3 regions of the Exiguobacterium sp. SH1S1 genome follow, and region 2 is predicted to be linked to each of the others. Evidence: riboswitches for the same ligand, from Rfam matches in the RefSeq annotation. Region 2 holds a riboswitch; each other region holds the start of a gene.
The links. Region 2 has a riboswitch for thiamine pyrophosphate ahead of thiT (energy-coupled thiamine transporter ThiT). Riboswitches for the same ligand answer to the same signal wherever they lie in the genome.
Positions count from the first base shown of each region.

Region 1 (4,348 bases), on a different contig from region 2:
CCTCCTTCGGGTGCTTGTTATACGCCCAATGATTTGTCGGTCCATGCCCGCTGCCGATTTGTAATCCGTGGGCGATGGCACTATGGATGAACTGTTTCGCCTTCTGCGCGGCTTCCGTAACGGTATGCCCGTTCGCGAGCTCCGCTGTTAGCGCAGCCGAAAACGTGCAGCCGGTCCCGTGCGTATCTTTCGTCAGCAACCGTGGTGTCACCATTCGAAACGTATCGGTCTTCGTCATGACTAGGTCTTCGGCGAGAGGACCGTCCAAATGACCGCCTTTCAACATGACGACGTTTGCCCCGTAAGACAACAAGCGCTCAGCTGCTTTCATACGATCAGTGAACGTACAAATCGTCAAGCCGGTCAACACTTCAGCTTCAGGGATATTTGGCGTGACGACCGTCGCCATCGGTAACAGCCTCGTCCGTAGCGCGGTGACGGCGTCCCGTTCAAGCAAGGTCGCACCGCCTTTAGCGATCATGACCGGATCGACGACGACATTTTGAAATCGATGCTGCTCGATTGCGTCCGCCACGACGTCAATCAACTCACGATTGAACAGCATCCCGGTCTTGCACGCCGAGATGATAAAGTCTGATCCGACTGCATCGAGCTGGCGTGCGACGAGGTCGGCGGAGACGGCTTCGACACCGTGCACGCCACGCGTGTTTTGAGCCGTCACCGCGGTCACGACACTCGTGCCAAATACGCCTAATTCTTGAAACGTTTTCAAATCGGCTTGGATTCCGGCTCCCCCGCCAGAGTCCGAACCGGCGATGGTCAAGACTTGAGGCCTCATCGCGCGAACACCTCGATTCGGTCGCTCGGCAGGTCAGTTGACGTCATGGTAGCGAGCGCGTTGAGAAAGTGGATTGGGAAATCCCCCGGACCCGTCGCTGCTTCACTCGCCAACTCGCCGCATCGTGCATATCCGGTGAGCGCGGTCGAGGTTGCCGTCATCACGTCCGGTTCAACAGCAAGGAACGCACCGACGACCGCACTGAGTAGACAGCCGGTGCCTGTCGTCTCTGTCATGAGCGGATGACCGCCCAAAATCTCTAGCGTGACCGTACCATCGCTCACGAAATCCGTCGCCCCGGTAATCACGACAACACAGCTATATCGGTTCGCTGCTCGTTCAGCGAGTTGTTGCGGATGATGTGTGCCGCTTCCGGCGTCGACCCCTTTCGTCGTCCAACCGGCATCGACAAGCGTGGCGACTTCCCCGGCGTTCCCACGGATGACCGTGACGCGGACGTCTCGCAAAATCCGTTCGACGACGTCGCGGCGGAACGGTGTCGCCCCGACACCGACCGGGTCTAGGACGACAGGGCGGCCCGACTGATTCGCGGCTTGTCCGGCGCGGATCATCGTCGCCTCGGTCATTGCGTCAAGCGTCCCGATGTTCAAGACGAGGGCATCGCTCACGGTCGCCATGTCTGCCACTTCTTCGATCGCATCAGCCATGACCGGGGACGCACCGATGGCGAGCAACCCGTTGGCCGAGAAGTTGGCGACGACGGTGTTCGTAATGTTATGGACGAGCGGTCGCTTCAACCGGACGGCTTCCCATAGATCCGGCCTCATTGTCCCACCTCAAGCGGCAGTTCCCACGATTCGAGTGTCCAGGCCATCTCCCAAAACGCGAGCTCATAGTAGCAACTTTTCAAAAACAGTTGCTGATAGCGAATCCGTTCTGACTCCGTCGCTTGTCCCGCCAATTCGTCAAGTCGCTCGATCTGCTCTTCGACGAGTTCACGGAACCATTCCGAACCGTACGTCGCAATCCAAACAGAATAGATCGGATGGTCTGGCTCTGCGTCCTTCAAGCGCTCCCCGATCTCGTAATACACCCAGTAGCATGGAAGAATCGCCGCGAGCACGTCTCCGAGCGTCGGGCCGGCTTGTTGCATATGGAGCGCGTATGCATAAGCCGTCGGAGCTGGTTCGAACGTCGTCCACTCCATGTCACTCACCTCGAGCATCGTAAAAAATTCCCGATGCAACTCGTGCTCCGCCTCGATCGTGTGGAGGGCGTGCGTCAAAAATCGGCTCGCCAGCTCCATCGTCGGGGCAAGTGTAGCGCCCTTCGCCTGTACTTTCGAAAATTGATTCAAGTAGTACGAGTCTTGCATCACGTAATGCCGAAACTTCGCCTCGTCGAGCGTCCCGTCTCCGAGCGCGCGGACGAACGGATGGTGGAAACTCGCCTCAAACAAGGCGTTGGCCTCTTGGCGGATGTGTGCGGTAAATGTCATCGTATTCTCCTCCTTTGTATGAAAAAAGACGCCGCCTCCCATAACGGAAGCGGCGTCGGCCATACACAAAGAGTGTGAGAAAGGACGTTTCGCCCACTTCCCTCCGCTAGCGTGAACTAGATCAGGTTCAAAGGGTCTGGACCTTGTCCATCTCAGCCGCGTCAAGCGACTCCCCTAGTGGCAAACATTATGAAATTCGGTCATCTTCGACCACATCATATCAATCTTTTTGAAAAATGCAAACCCTTTAACGCGAGAAGCGACGGTTGAGCGCGGTCCCAAAATGCGAGAACCGTTCCGTCCCGAGCTTACGACGGTTCGAGGCCGCGAACACGTAATAATCGACCTTCCCCATAAAATAAATCAAGCGCAGTCCTGCGATAAAGAACGTGATGGTCGTGCTGATCGCAAAGCCGACCCCATACCAATCGATCCCGCGCGATAGTAACGACAACGTGAACAAGGCGTTCAATGTGAAGAACGATAGGTTGACGAACAACGCACCACGCCGGTCCTCAAAATAAAGCAAGAGCAGCGTCAGTACGAGAATCATCGCGTTCGCGAACGCGGCGAGCGTCGTCATCCGGAAAATTTGACCGACTTCTTCCGGGACACCAATCCAACCGACGAACACACCCGCCATCAGGATCGCGAACAAGGTGACAACACCTTGACTTCGCCCAAGTCGGATCAATTCATTTTTCAACACCGTCGTCATCGTCTGCTTCGCCTTCTCAATTTGGTGTAACGCCCCGCCATAATTGATCAAGCCGTAAAACGTTCGGTAGCGCTCGTAAAACCTTGTCTCGACAGCGACGACGAACAAGAGCTGGGTCGGGATGATCGTCAAGTACGACCAGAACACAGCCGTGTCATAATACGGATTGAACACGAACGAATCGGCAATCACCATGCGACCTTCACCAAACCAAATGATGAAGTTGGTCACCCAGATCCCAAGCACGTATAACACACCAATCGCGAACAAGTCCGGATACTTATCAAAGTACCGGAAGTATGAAAACTCTCGCGTCGCATACCTGAGCGGAAACGTCCGAAGCATCGCGAAGAATAGCCCGAACAGCGTCACGACCATCCCAACGGTAAAGCCAAACAGAAGCTCGAGGCTCGATGGGTTGACCATGAGACGACTGATCAAATAGACGCTCGCGACTGAAATAACCCCGCCTAGCAAGAAGCTGTAAGCGACCGCTTGATAAAATTTGGCGGCGCTCAAGAACAAGAACATGACCCAGATGACGTTGATGGTCATGAATAAGACGAACAGGACGAGCTTATAGGCGAAACTGAGCGGTGAAATCAGCCAAAACACGCTATACATGACGACGGCAGCGAGAATCGTCACTTTTAACATGCCGGTGAAGACAGGAAAGATCTCATGGGCTTTCTTTTCATAAAACAAATCGGCCACGTATCGCGTGACGACGAGCTGCTGAAAACTAAATAGAATTTGCGAGAAAATGAACGCGTAAGACACGGATAGCATAAACAGTGTCCGTTCCTCGAGTGACAACATCGGCATCTGAAACGCCAACCATTGAATCGTACCGACAACGAGGATGACGATCAGCCAAGGGCCCGATGTGACGAGACCGGAAAACGTGTACGCCTTCAGTCTTGAAGAGTAATAGTCTTCTTGAAACAGCTTTTGTAACTTAAACCCGATGCCCGCCATACTGTTCCCTCCTCGCTTCATAGATGGCTTTATAGCGGTCGACGAACTGTTGCAATCGATAATACTGACGGACACGCTCGCGGCCGTTTTTACCGAAGCGCATCCGTTCGCGCGGATAATCCATCATCCATTCGACTTTGTCAGCGATGGCTTCCGGATGGACCGGAGGAACGATGAAGCCGGCCGGACCGAACGGATCGTCAGCGCGTCCGTAAAGTAGTTCCGAACAAGCCCCGACATCGGTCGCCACCCAAGGGATGCCAGCCGCCATCCCTTCTAAAATGGCAAGCGGCTGCCCTTCCGATATGCTCGTCAACAACAACAAATCAAATTTCGGCAACCAGTCTTGTACGTTCACTTTCCCGACGAGTTCGACATAGTCGGTCAGCCCGCT
Region 1 covers NZ_SJUZ01000001.1:1,185,810-1,190,157, forward strand. The annotation lists gene thiD (bifunctional hydroxymethylpyrimidine kinase/phosphomethylpyrimidine kinase) at 1-799, opposite strand, end outside; gene thiE (thiamine phosphate synthase) at 1-30, opposite strand, end outside; gene thiM (hydroxyethylthiazole kinase) at 796-1,587, opposite strand; gene tenA (thiaminase II) at 1,584-2,258, opposite strand; TPP riboswitch at 2,340-2,444, opposite strand; gene pelG (exopolysaccharide Pel transporter PelG) at 2,506-3,954, opposite strand; gene pelF (GT4 family glycosyltransferase PelF) at 3,935-4,348, opposite strand, start outside.
Region 1: another riboswitch for thiamine pyrophosphate. It lies ahead of tenA (thiaminase II); the one in region 2 lies ahead of thiT (energy-coupled thiamine transporter ThiT).

Region 2 (4,348 bases):
GGTCGAAGTCGTCATCCGTACCGTCGATGCCCGTGGTGAGATCGAAGTGTTGCGTGATATGATCACAGAAACGACGACGTATTCCTATACGCTCGTCATTGCTCCGGACGAAGTCGGTACCGCGACGATTGAAGTCGAGGGAGAAGTCGTTCGGACCGATACGGTGACATACGCCCAAGCAAAAGATTCACAATGAAGAGGTGGCGTGCGCGTCACCTCTTTTCTAAGGAGGAAACAGGATGAAAGGAACGATTATTCGCTTGCAAGGTGGATTTTATGATGTCATGACCGAAACGAAAGTTGAAATCAGATGTCGCGCCCGGGGAAACTTCCGGAACCGAAACATTTCGCCCGTCGTCGGGGACGACGTCGATATTCAAGACCAAGGGGACGGGACCGGCTACATCATGGCTGTCGATGAGCGGTCGAACCATCTCGTCCGTCCGCCGATCGCCAACATCGATCAGGCGTTTCTGCTCTTTTCCGTGAAAGAGCCGGCGTTCTCGTTTCATTTGCTTGACCGCTTTCTCATTTTGATCGAATCGAAGCAAGTTCACCCAATCATCGTGTTGACGAAGATGGACTTGTTGCTAGAAGCTGAAAAAGAAAAAATTAGTGCGGCGGCAGCGCTATACCGTTCGATCGGCTATCAAGTCATTGAGACGTCGACCGAAGACGGAGCTGGAATCGAGCTCATCCGCAGCGCGTTCAAAGACAAGACGAGCGTGTTCGCCGGACAGACCGGCGTCGGGAAGAGTTCGTTGCTGAACGCGGTCGCACCGGAGCTCGAACTCGCGACTGGTAAAATTTCGAAAGCGCTTGGCCGCGGGAAGCATACGACGCGTCACGTCACGCTCATCACACTCGCGGACGGGTTCGTCGCCGATACACCTGGATTCTCGAGTCTTGAGTTCCCGGAAGAACTTGAAGTCGAGGAGATGCGTTGGTGTTTCCCTGAATTCGTCTTGCGGCACGATGACTGTAAATTCCGTGGTTGCGCCCATTTGAACGAGCCAGGTTGTGCCGTCAAAGCGGCGGTCGAGGCCGGAGAAATCGCTTCCACCCGCTATGCGAACTATGTTACGTTTATGGAGGAATTAAAAGATAGACAACGGAGGTACTAACATGATTAAAATCGCACCATCGATCCTGTCGGCCGATTTTGCCAACCTTGAGGCAGAGGTCAAAGCGGTCCAAGAAGCAGGGGCCGATTACATTCATTTTGACGTCATGGACGGTCAGTTCGTGCCGAACATCTCGATTGGACTGCCGGTACTCAAAAGTTTGCGTGACAAGTCGGACATGGTATTAGACGTCCATTTGATGATCGACCAACCGGAACGGTTCGTCGAGGACTTCGTTCAAGCAGGCGCCGATATCGTCACGGTCCATGTCGAGGCGACAAACCATTTGCATCGCGTATTGCAACAAATCAAAGGAGCCGGCGCCAAGTGTGGTGTCGTCTTGAACCCACATACGCCGTTGTCATCAATCGAGCACGTGCTCGGTGATGTCGATATGGTGTTGCTCATGACCGTGAACCCTGGCTTTGGCGGCCAAGCGTTCATCGAAGCGGTCGTCCCGAAGATCGCGGCGCTCAGCGAGATGCGCCAAGCGCGTCGTCTCGACTTCGAGATCGAGATTGATGGCGGGGTAAATCCTGCGACGGCAAAACTTTGTATCGACGCAGGTGCCGACGTCCTCGTTGCCGGTTCAGCCATCTATAACGAACCGAGCTATAAAGACGCAATCGATAGCATTCGCAACGCGTCTCGTGTATAATCGTCTGTAGAACAACAAATATTGTCGCAAGGGGTGTCACATCTGTGGCTGAGAGGCATGAGCTAACCCTTTGAACCTGTTCCGTTCACACGGACGTAGGGATGTGGCGAAAATGCACGTTGCTACACGATAGCAGCATGGCGTTTACGTCATGCTGCTTTTTGTCGTTCACTCATATCAAGGAGGGAATAAGATGAAACAACGTTTAAAACTACAGGCGCTCATTGAAATCTCGCTGTTCGCCTCGCTCGGACTGATCTTTGACATGCTCATCCCATATCGGTTGCCGCAAGGCGGAGCAGTCAGCTTGGCGATGCTGCCGATTCTCGTGATGGCTTATCGGCATGGATTGAGAGGCGGACTCGCGACAGGCGCGCTCGTCGGGACGCTACAACTGTTATTTGGGGCCTATATCTTCACGCCGGTCCAGTTTTTACTCGACTACACGGTCGCCTACGGCCTCGTCGGAGTCGCCGGCATCTTCGCCGGGCAAGTCAAACAGTCGGCAAAAGACGGCGCCAAGAAAACGCTCACGTTCTATTTGATTCTCGGGGCGTTGATCGGCTCGGCGCTCCGCTACGTTGCGCACGTCGTCTCCGGCATCGTCTTCTTCGCCGAGTATGCGGAAGGACCGGTCGTCTTGTACTCGCTCGGCTATAACTTGACGTATATGTTGCCGTCGTTCCTCGTCTCGGCGGTCGTGATCGTGCTCTTGTTCACGTCGGCGCCGCGTTTCGCGACGCTCGCGACACGGGACATCAGATAATGCGTGTCTTGATTGTGGCTGCGAGCCCGGAAGCGGTCCCTGAGCTTCCTCGGAACGCCGATTACGTCATCGGCGTCGACGGCGGCTATCATACGCTGCTCGACCGTGGGATGAAGCCGGACCTGCTCGTCGGTGACTTTGATTCGTTCACAGGCACCGTGCCGGAGGAAGCTGTCCGTTATCCGTCTGAAAAAGACGTGACCGACCTTGAGATCGCTCTCGAGGCGGCACGAGGGAAAGGGGCGGACGTGATCGACGTGTACGGTGCACTCGGGGGCAGACTCGATATGACGCTCAGCAACGTCGGTCTGCTCGAGGCGTACCCCGAGATGCGGTTGTTCGCAGACGGGCAAGAAGTGCGCCTCGTCGGAAAAGGGGACTATCGCCTCCCGCGTCGTCCTGACCATTACTTGTCGCTCGTACCTTGGAAACGGGCCTCGGTCTCGATTCGTGGCGTCAAGTACCCGCTCGAGAACCATGACGTCGTCAGCCATGAGGCGCTGACGATCTCAAACGAGTGGTCGGCGGAAGAGGCGGATTTGCTCGTTCATAGCGGCAACGTCTTGATTATGTATATAAAGAAATAAACAAAAAAAATCCCATCGGCGCATGCCGCTGGGATTTATTTCGTTCGTGTATGGTAATTATACGCGTTCAACGAGACCTGATTTAAGAGCGCGAGCTGAAACCCAAACTCGTTTAGGTTTACCGTCAACGAGAATGCGAACTTTTTGTACGTTTACACCCCAAGTACGTTTTGTCTTGTTGAGTGCGTGCGAACGGTTGTTACCTGACTTAGGTGACTTACCTGTTACGTAGCATTTACGTGCCATGCGTTTCCCCTCCTTTTTTATGTGGGTTCGTCCTAATAGACACTCGTTTATATTAGCATGGGTTTTTTCACGATGCAACTAGAAAATAACCGGATGACAAGAAAAAAACTTGACATTACGGATGAGGATTTTAATAATGAATGAGGGTTGCGGTTACAATTGACCGAGTTTAGGGGCATGTCCTTTTAATAACTAGGTACTTATTGTAGAATATACTGTAGGAATCATTCCGAATAAAGGAGGCTACTCCATATGGCAATTGAAATGAAGACAACATATGGCAATATTGATATCACGAACGACGTGGTCGCGACACTCGCGGGCGGTGCGGCGATGGAATGTTTCGGCGTCGTAGGAATGGCGTCACAAGCTCAACTGAAAGACGGGATCGCAGAACTGCTCAAACGTGAGAATTATGCGCGTGGCGTTGTCGTACGTCAAGATGGAGAAGACGTACATATCGATATGCACATCATCGTGAGCTACGGGACGAAAGTGTCGGAAGTCGCTTACAACGTGCAAAGTCGTGTAAAATACACGCTCGGTGAAACTTTAGGATTAAACGTTTCGTCGGTAAATATATTCGTACAAGGCGTTCGTCTGACGAATGACTGACGAGAACGAAGGAGGATTTGGTGTGGGGTTAAAACGTTTAGATGGATTGGTGTTTGCGCAAATGGTCGCAAACGGTGCAGCCAACTTGAGCCAAAATGCAGATTACGTGGATTCGCTTAACGTCTTCCCGGTCCCAGACGGCGACACGGGAACGAACATGAATTTGACGATGACTTCAGGTGCGAAGGAAGTGGCCGCACTCGACACAGCGAACATCGCTGACGTGTCATCGAAGTTTGCCCGCGGCCTACTTATGGGGGCCCGTGGGAATTCGGGTGTTATTTTGAGCCAATTATTCCGTGGTTTCGGTAAATCGATCGAAGGAAAGACAGAATTGTCGACACTCGACTTT
Region 2 covers NZ_SJUZ01000003.1:164,841-169,188, reverse strand. The annotation lists gene pknB (Stk1 family PASTA domain-containing Ser/Thr kinase) at 1-196, shown strand, start outside; gene rsgA (ribosome small subunit-dependent GTPase A) at 240-1,124, shown strand; gene rpe (ribulose-phosphate 3-epimerase) at 1,126-1,782, shown strand; TPP riboswitch at 1,802-1,901, shown strand; gene thiT (energy-coupled thiamine transporter ThiT) at 1,976-2,548, shown strand; gene EVJ23_RS08540 (thiamine diphosphokinase) at 2,548-3,135, shown strand; gene rpmB (50S ribosomal protein L28) at 3,193-3,381, opposite strand; gene EVJ23_RS08530 (Asp23/Gls24 family envelope stress response protein) at 3,634-3,996, shown strand; gene EVJ23_RS08525 (DAK2 domain-containing protein) at 4,019-4,348, shown strand, end outside.

Region 3 (4,348 bases), on a different contig from region 2:
ATGTGTTCGCCAAAAGTCGACATTCCCCTGTTCAATCGTACAGATTGTGTGGATTGAACCAGACGAGGTAGCGATTCCATTTGCCCTAGATGAGAAAGTATCCAGGTTCTCATCCTATTTCATACATGCTACGCTAATGTAAAATAGGGAAATAATGTAACTTACTAGGGGGTTGTTTTATGAAACGATTAGGACTACTTGGCTTAAGCGCGTTCTTGCTGACAGGTTGTACCGATCAAGCCGAGCAACCAATCGTCTCTCCTGATATGAACGAACAAGATGAAGAAGCGACGATCGAATGGACACGAGAAGATTTCAAAGACGTCTTTGACCAACACGAGACTGCCCAAGACTTGTTAGCAGCGCTCGAAACCCAAGGGCTAACACCGTTCCGTGAGACGTTCGAACGCGTCGTCATCGCCGGGGACGGGATCCATCATACATACGCCGATATTTATCCGTTCAAGCTCGACGACGGCACGTACGCGACCGTCTATGAGAATGAAGACGGTGAGGTCGCCAACGGTCCCGAGTCGGTCGCACCACTCTTTTGGCAAGAAGAGTCGTTCACGCAATTCGTTGAGGAGATTGAGAAGCGCAAATACGGGACGAGTGCCCCCCCGACCGACGTCACATTGACGCAAGACGAGTTTCAATCGATTTACGACCGCCATGCCTACACGTCAGCGCTCATCGTCGAGCTCGACGAATGGGGAGTTCAAGTCGCACGCGACCCAATCGAGAACGTCATCATTGCCGGGAACGGCGTCAAGGAAGTGACGGCCGACTTGATCGTCTTTGAGATCGAAAACGGCTACGCTATCGTCTACGACCAAGACGGTGAGATTTTGAAAGCACCGGAGTCGATCGCCCAGCTGTTTTGGAACGAGACGGATTATGAAAACCTGCTCGAGAAGAACGAGTGATCACGTACCGCGACGTTTCAAGTCCCGATACTCGAGGAACAAGTTGAGCCATTGGGCCGGTTTATCGGCTGACTCGGACGGATCATACCGATAGTTGGTCACATATACATGCCACGACAGCGCCCGATACACGCAACCGAGCTCTTCAGCGATCAACAAATGGCGCCATAGCACGTCCCGAGGCGCTACACCTTCCCACTCAGCCAAGTAGACGGTACGCATCTTCTGAATCTGTTCATACCATGCGACTTCATCGTCTTCTGGCAACAAGTCGTAGAGCGCGTTCCAAAACACACGGACGCTGAAGAACGGATGGGTGACGGTCGCATCGCCCCAATCGAGAATACATAAGTCATCCGTCTGTTTGCGCCAAAAGATGTTGCCGCCATGTAAGTCGCCGTGCTCGAGACTCATCGGCACCCCAGTCGCGAGCTCGTCGCACATGGTGAGGAGTTCGTCTTGGAGCGCCAGCACCGCCTCTGCCTTATCTCGATCTAACCCCGTACATAACTCGGGTAAATACGTCCGTATCTCTTCTTTTAGACGAGCCGGACGCCGGTCCGGGATACCGTAGGCCAAAAGCGTATCCGTGTAATTCGCTTCTTTTCTCTGTAGTTTCGCATATTGACGCACAGCCGCTTTGTACCGACTGTGCTTAGGGTATTCACGAAGTGCATACCCGCCGATGTCTCGCATAAGTAGCCAGTTGCGTGTCGCGGCAATGGCGATGACCTCCGGGACGAGTCCCGGATGCCGTTCGGCTAGATGCATCGACAGTTCAGCCTCGCCACCACTGATTGCTGTCACCGCCTTGGCGTAGTAACGGTCTGCCCCGTACTCTCCATACATCAAGTATGTCAAATCGGTATCTTTCACAACCCGCCACGTCACGCCTGGCACGTGACCATCGAGCCAGTGCTCGAACTGTTCACGGTAAGACTCGTCACGCCATGGGATGGCATCCCTCACTGACCTCACTTCCTTTCACCACACTTCGTTTAGGAGGAAATAATATGGACGTTGTCTATTATTCATACCCGGTCGATGCGCTACTCTATATGTATTTAGGTGCGACGGCTGTCTTCAGCTTCATAATTGGTCTAGTCGTTCGCCGTGTGTCGAGACGTCCAGATATCAGCTTTTGGACGACGATCGTGCTCAGCTTTGTCGGACTATGTCTTTCACTCGGCTGGTTCCGTAACGCCTCGGTCACCGTATTTATGGGTACACTCCCGTGGGTCATCAATCTCATGTTTTCCCTGTTTTTATACGCCCTGTATAGCGGTATCATTTATTTCATCTTCCGACCGCGAAAAATTGAGGCAACAAAATAACGTTATGCTATACTCAAACCAATAAACGACCACTAGGGGAGCCTTCGGGCTGAGACGGCAACTGCCGGACCCTTCGAACCTGATCTGGCTCATACCAGCGTAGGGAAGTGGCTTGGATACGTCTGTCTGTCCACGCCACTTTTCCACTTGGAGAAGTGCGTTTTCATTTTGAAAGGAGACACTTCATGCGTATTCAACAACTCACTTGGATGGCGATGCTCATCGCCATCGCCATCATCGGCTCCTTATTCATCTCCATCCCGACCGGTGTCGCCCGGGCCTATCCGGTGCAACATATGGTGAACGTCATCGCCGCCGTCACCGTCGGTCCGATTGGTGCCGTCCTCGTCGCGTTCGTGACCGGACTTGTCCGTGTCATGACCGGGACCGGGTCGTTGCTCGCCTTCCCAGGTGGTATGATCGGCGCCTTGCTTGCTGGACTATTTTACGTGCGGACGAACCGGGTCGCTTTCGCTGCGCTCGGTGAAGTCATCGGGACGGGCGTCATTGCCTCGCTCATCGCCGTCCCATACGCGAAAATCTTAATGGGTTCTGAGTTTGGGGCGCTGTTCTTCTTCCCGGCCTTCCTCGCCTCGAGCATGACTGGAGCCATCCTCGGCTGGATCGTCTTGGCGCGGGTCAAACAGTTGCGTCCGCTCACGGTGAAGCGATAATTGAACAACAACCACCAAAACAGGGACGGCCGACTTAGGAAGGCTGTCCCTGCTTCACGTGATACACCCAAATCTCTTCCCCGTTCGCTTCATCAATCAAGCCACTGTCCTCGAATCCGCCCTTCGCATAAAACCGTTTCGCCGGTTCATTCGTCGGATGGAGGCTGAGGATGAGGTCATCGACATCAAATCGCTCTTGCATCCACTCAATCGCAAGTTGCAAAAATGTTGACCCGATGCCTTTCCCTTGCTCATCCATATCAATCATAAAGCGGTCGAGCCAGACGTAACGCTCCACCTTGTTCTCGGCCCCGACCATCATGAAGCCGACCGGTTGATTGTCTCGACAGAGCGCGTAGCACGTCCACGCGTACTTGACGTCGACGTCCATCTCGCGGAGCGATTCCGCGTTCGTTTCGATAAAGCGGGCCTGACCAGGTGCGACGGTCAAGGCGACGACCGCATCCAAGTTCGTCTCATCAATCGGTTGAATCGTCAACGCATCGGTAGCCATCGTTGTACCTCCTCCATGTCCTGCCCGCGTTTCGGCAAGATGTAGGCGCTGACCGACGAGTTATACAAATACACATAATCGGCTTCCTCGACGACTTCCTTGATGCCGCTCCATGAGACTTTCGTCTCCCCGAACGCATTTTTGTCACGAAGACCGTCTTCATCCAGATCCATCGTATGCGGGCCGATCATGCCTTCATTGCTTCGTTCTTGAATCATCCGCTTCGTCTGTTTTCGGATATGCCGTTCAAAATACTTCGGATAATACAGAAACCAGATGAGGCTGATGACGCCATACACCCCAAACAGCCACCAGCTCGTATCTTGAAACAATGTCGCGAACGTCAAAGCGCCACCACCTAAAATGATGACGGGCCCGATGATGCGCTGCAGGAATAGCATCCTCTTCCCTATCTTTGAACGTCTAATATGACTCAAGTTGAAGTGAATGTAGTCTTCTTCCGTCAATTCGTATTGGATTTCCATATGTATCCCTCCTCGGTGTCGTATACGTCTTCGTTCAAGAAAAGTTCCGCTTCAGGCTCCTATTCGCTAAAATGAAAGCAAAGGAGTGACACGATGAAACAAATCCACCATCTCTGTATCCAAACGCCCGACTATGCGGCGTCAAAGCAATTTTATGAAACGCTCGGTTTTGAGCTCGTCCAAGAGTCACCCAACTTCCATACCCGGGCGTTCAACAGTTGGCTCAAGCTCGGCGACTTCTATATCGAACTCCAGACGGCGAAGACCGACGAGACGTTATCGCCGTATTCGAAACATGCGGCCGGACCCGTTCACTTCGCCTTGTACGTCGATGACCTTGAAGCGGAAGTCCGTCGGCTCGAGGCGCTCGGTGTCACGTTCTTGCCGAAACATGGCGGCAACATCTACTTCGTCG
Region 3 covers NZ_SJUZ01000001.1:1,225,940-1,230,287, forward strand. The annotation lists gene EVJ23_RS06215 (hypothetical protein) at 180-926, shown strand; gene EVJ23_RS06220 (aminoglycoside phosphotransferase family protein) at 927-1,895, opposite strand; gene EVJ23_RS06225 (hypothetical protein) at 1,940-2,260, shown strand; TPP riboswitch at 2,285-2,383, shown strand; gene thiW (energy coupling factor transporter S component ThiW) at 2,446-2,934, shown strand; gene EVJ23_RS06235 (GNAT family N-acetyltransferase) at 2,969-3,448, opposite strand; gene EVJ23_RS06240 (YcxB family protein) at 3,430-3,933, opposite strand; gene EVJ23_RS06245 (VOC family protein) at 4,027-4,348, shown strand, end outside.
Region 3: another riboswitch for thiamine pyrophosphate. It lies ahead of thiW (energy coupling factor transporter S component ThiW); the one in region 2 lies ahead of thiT (energy-coupled thiamine transporter ThiT).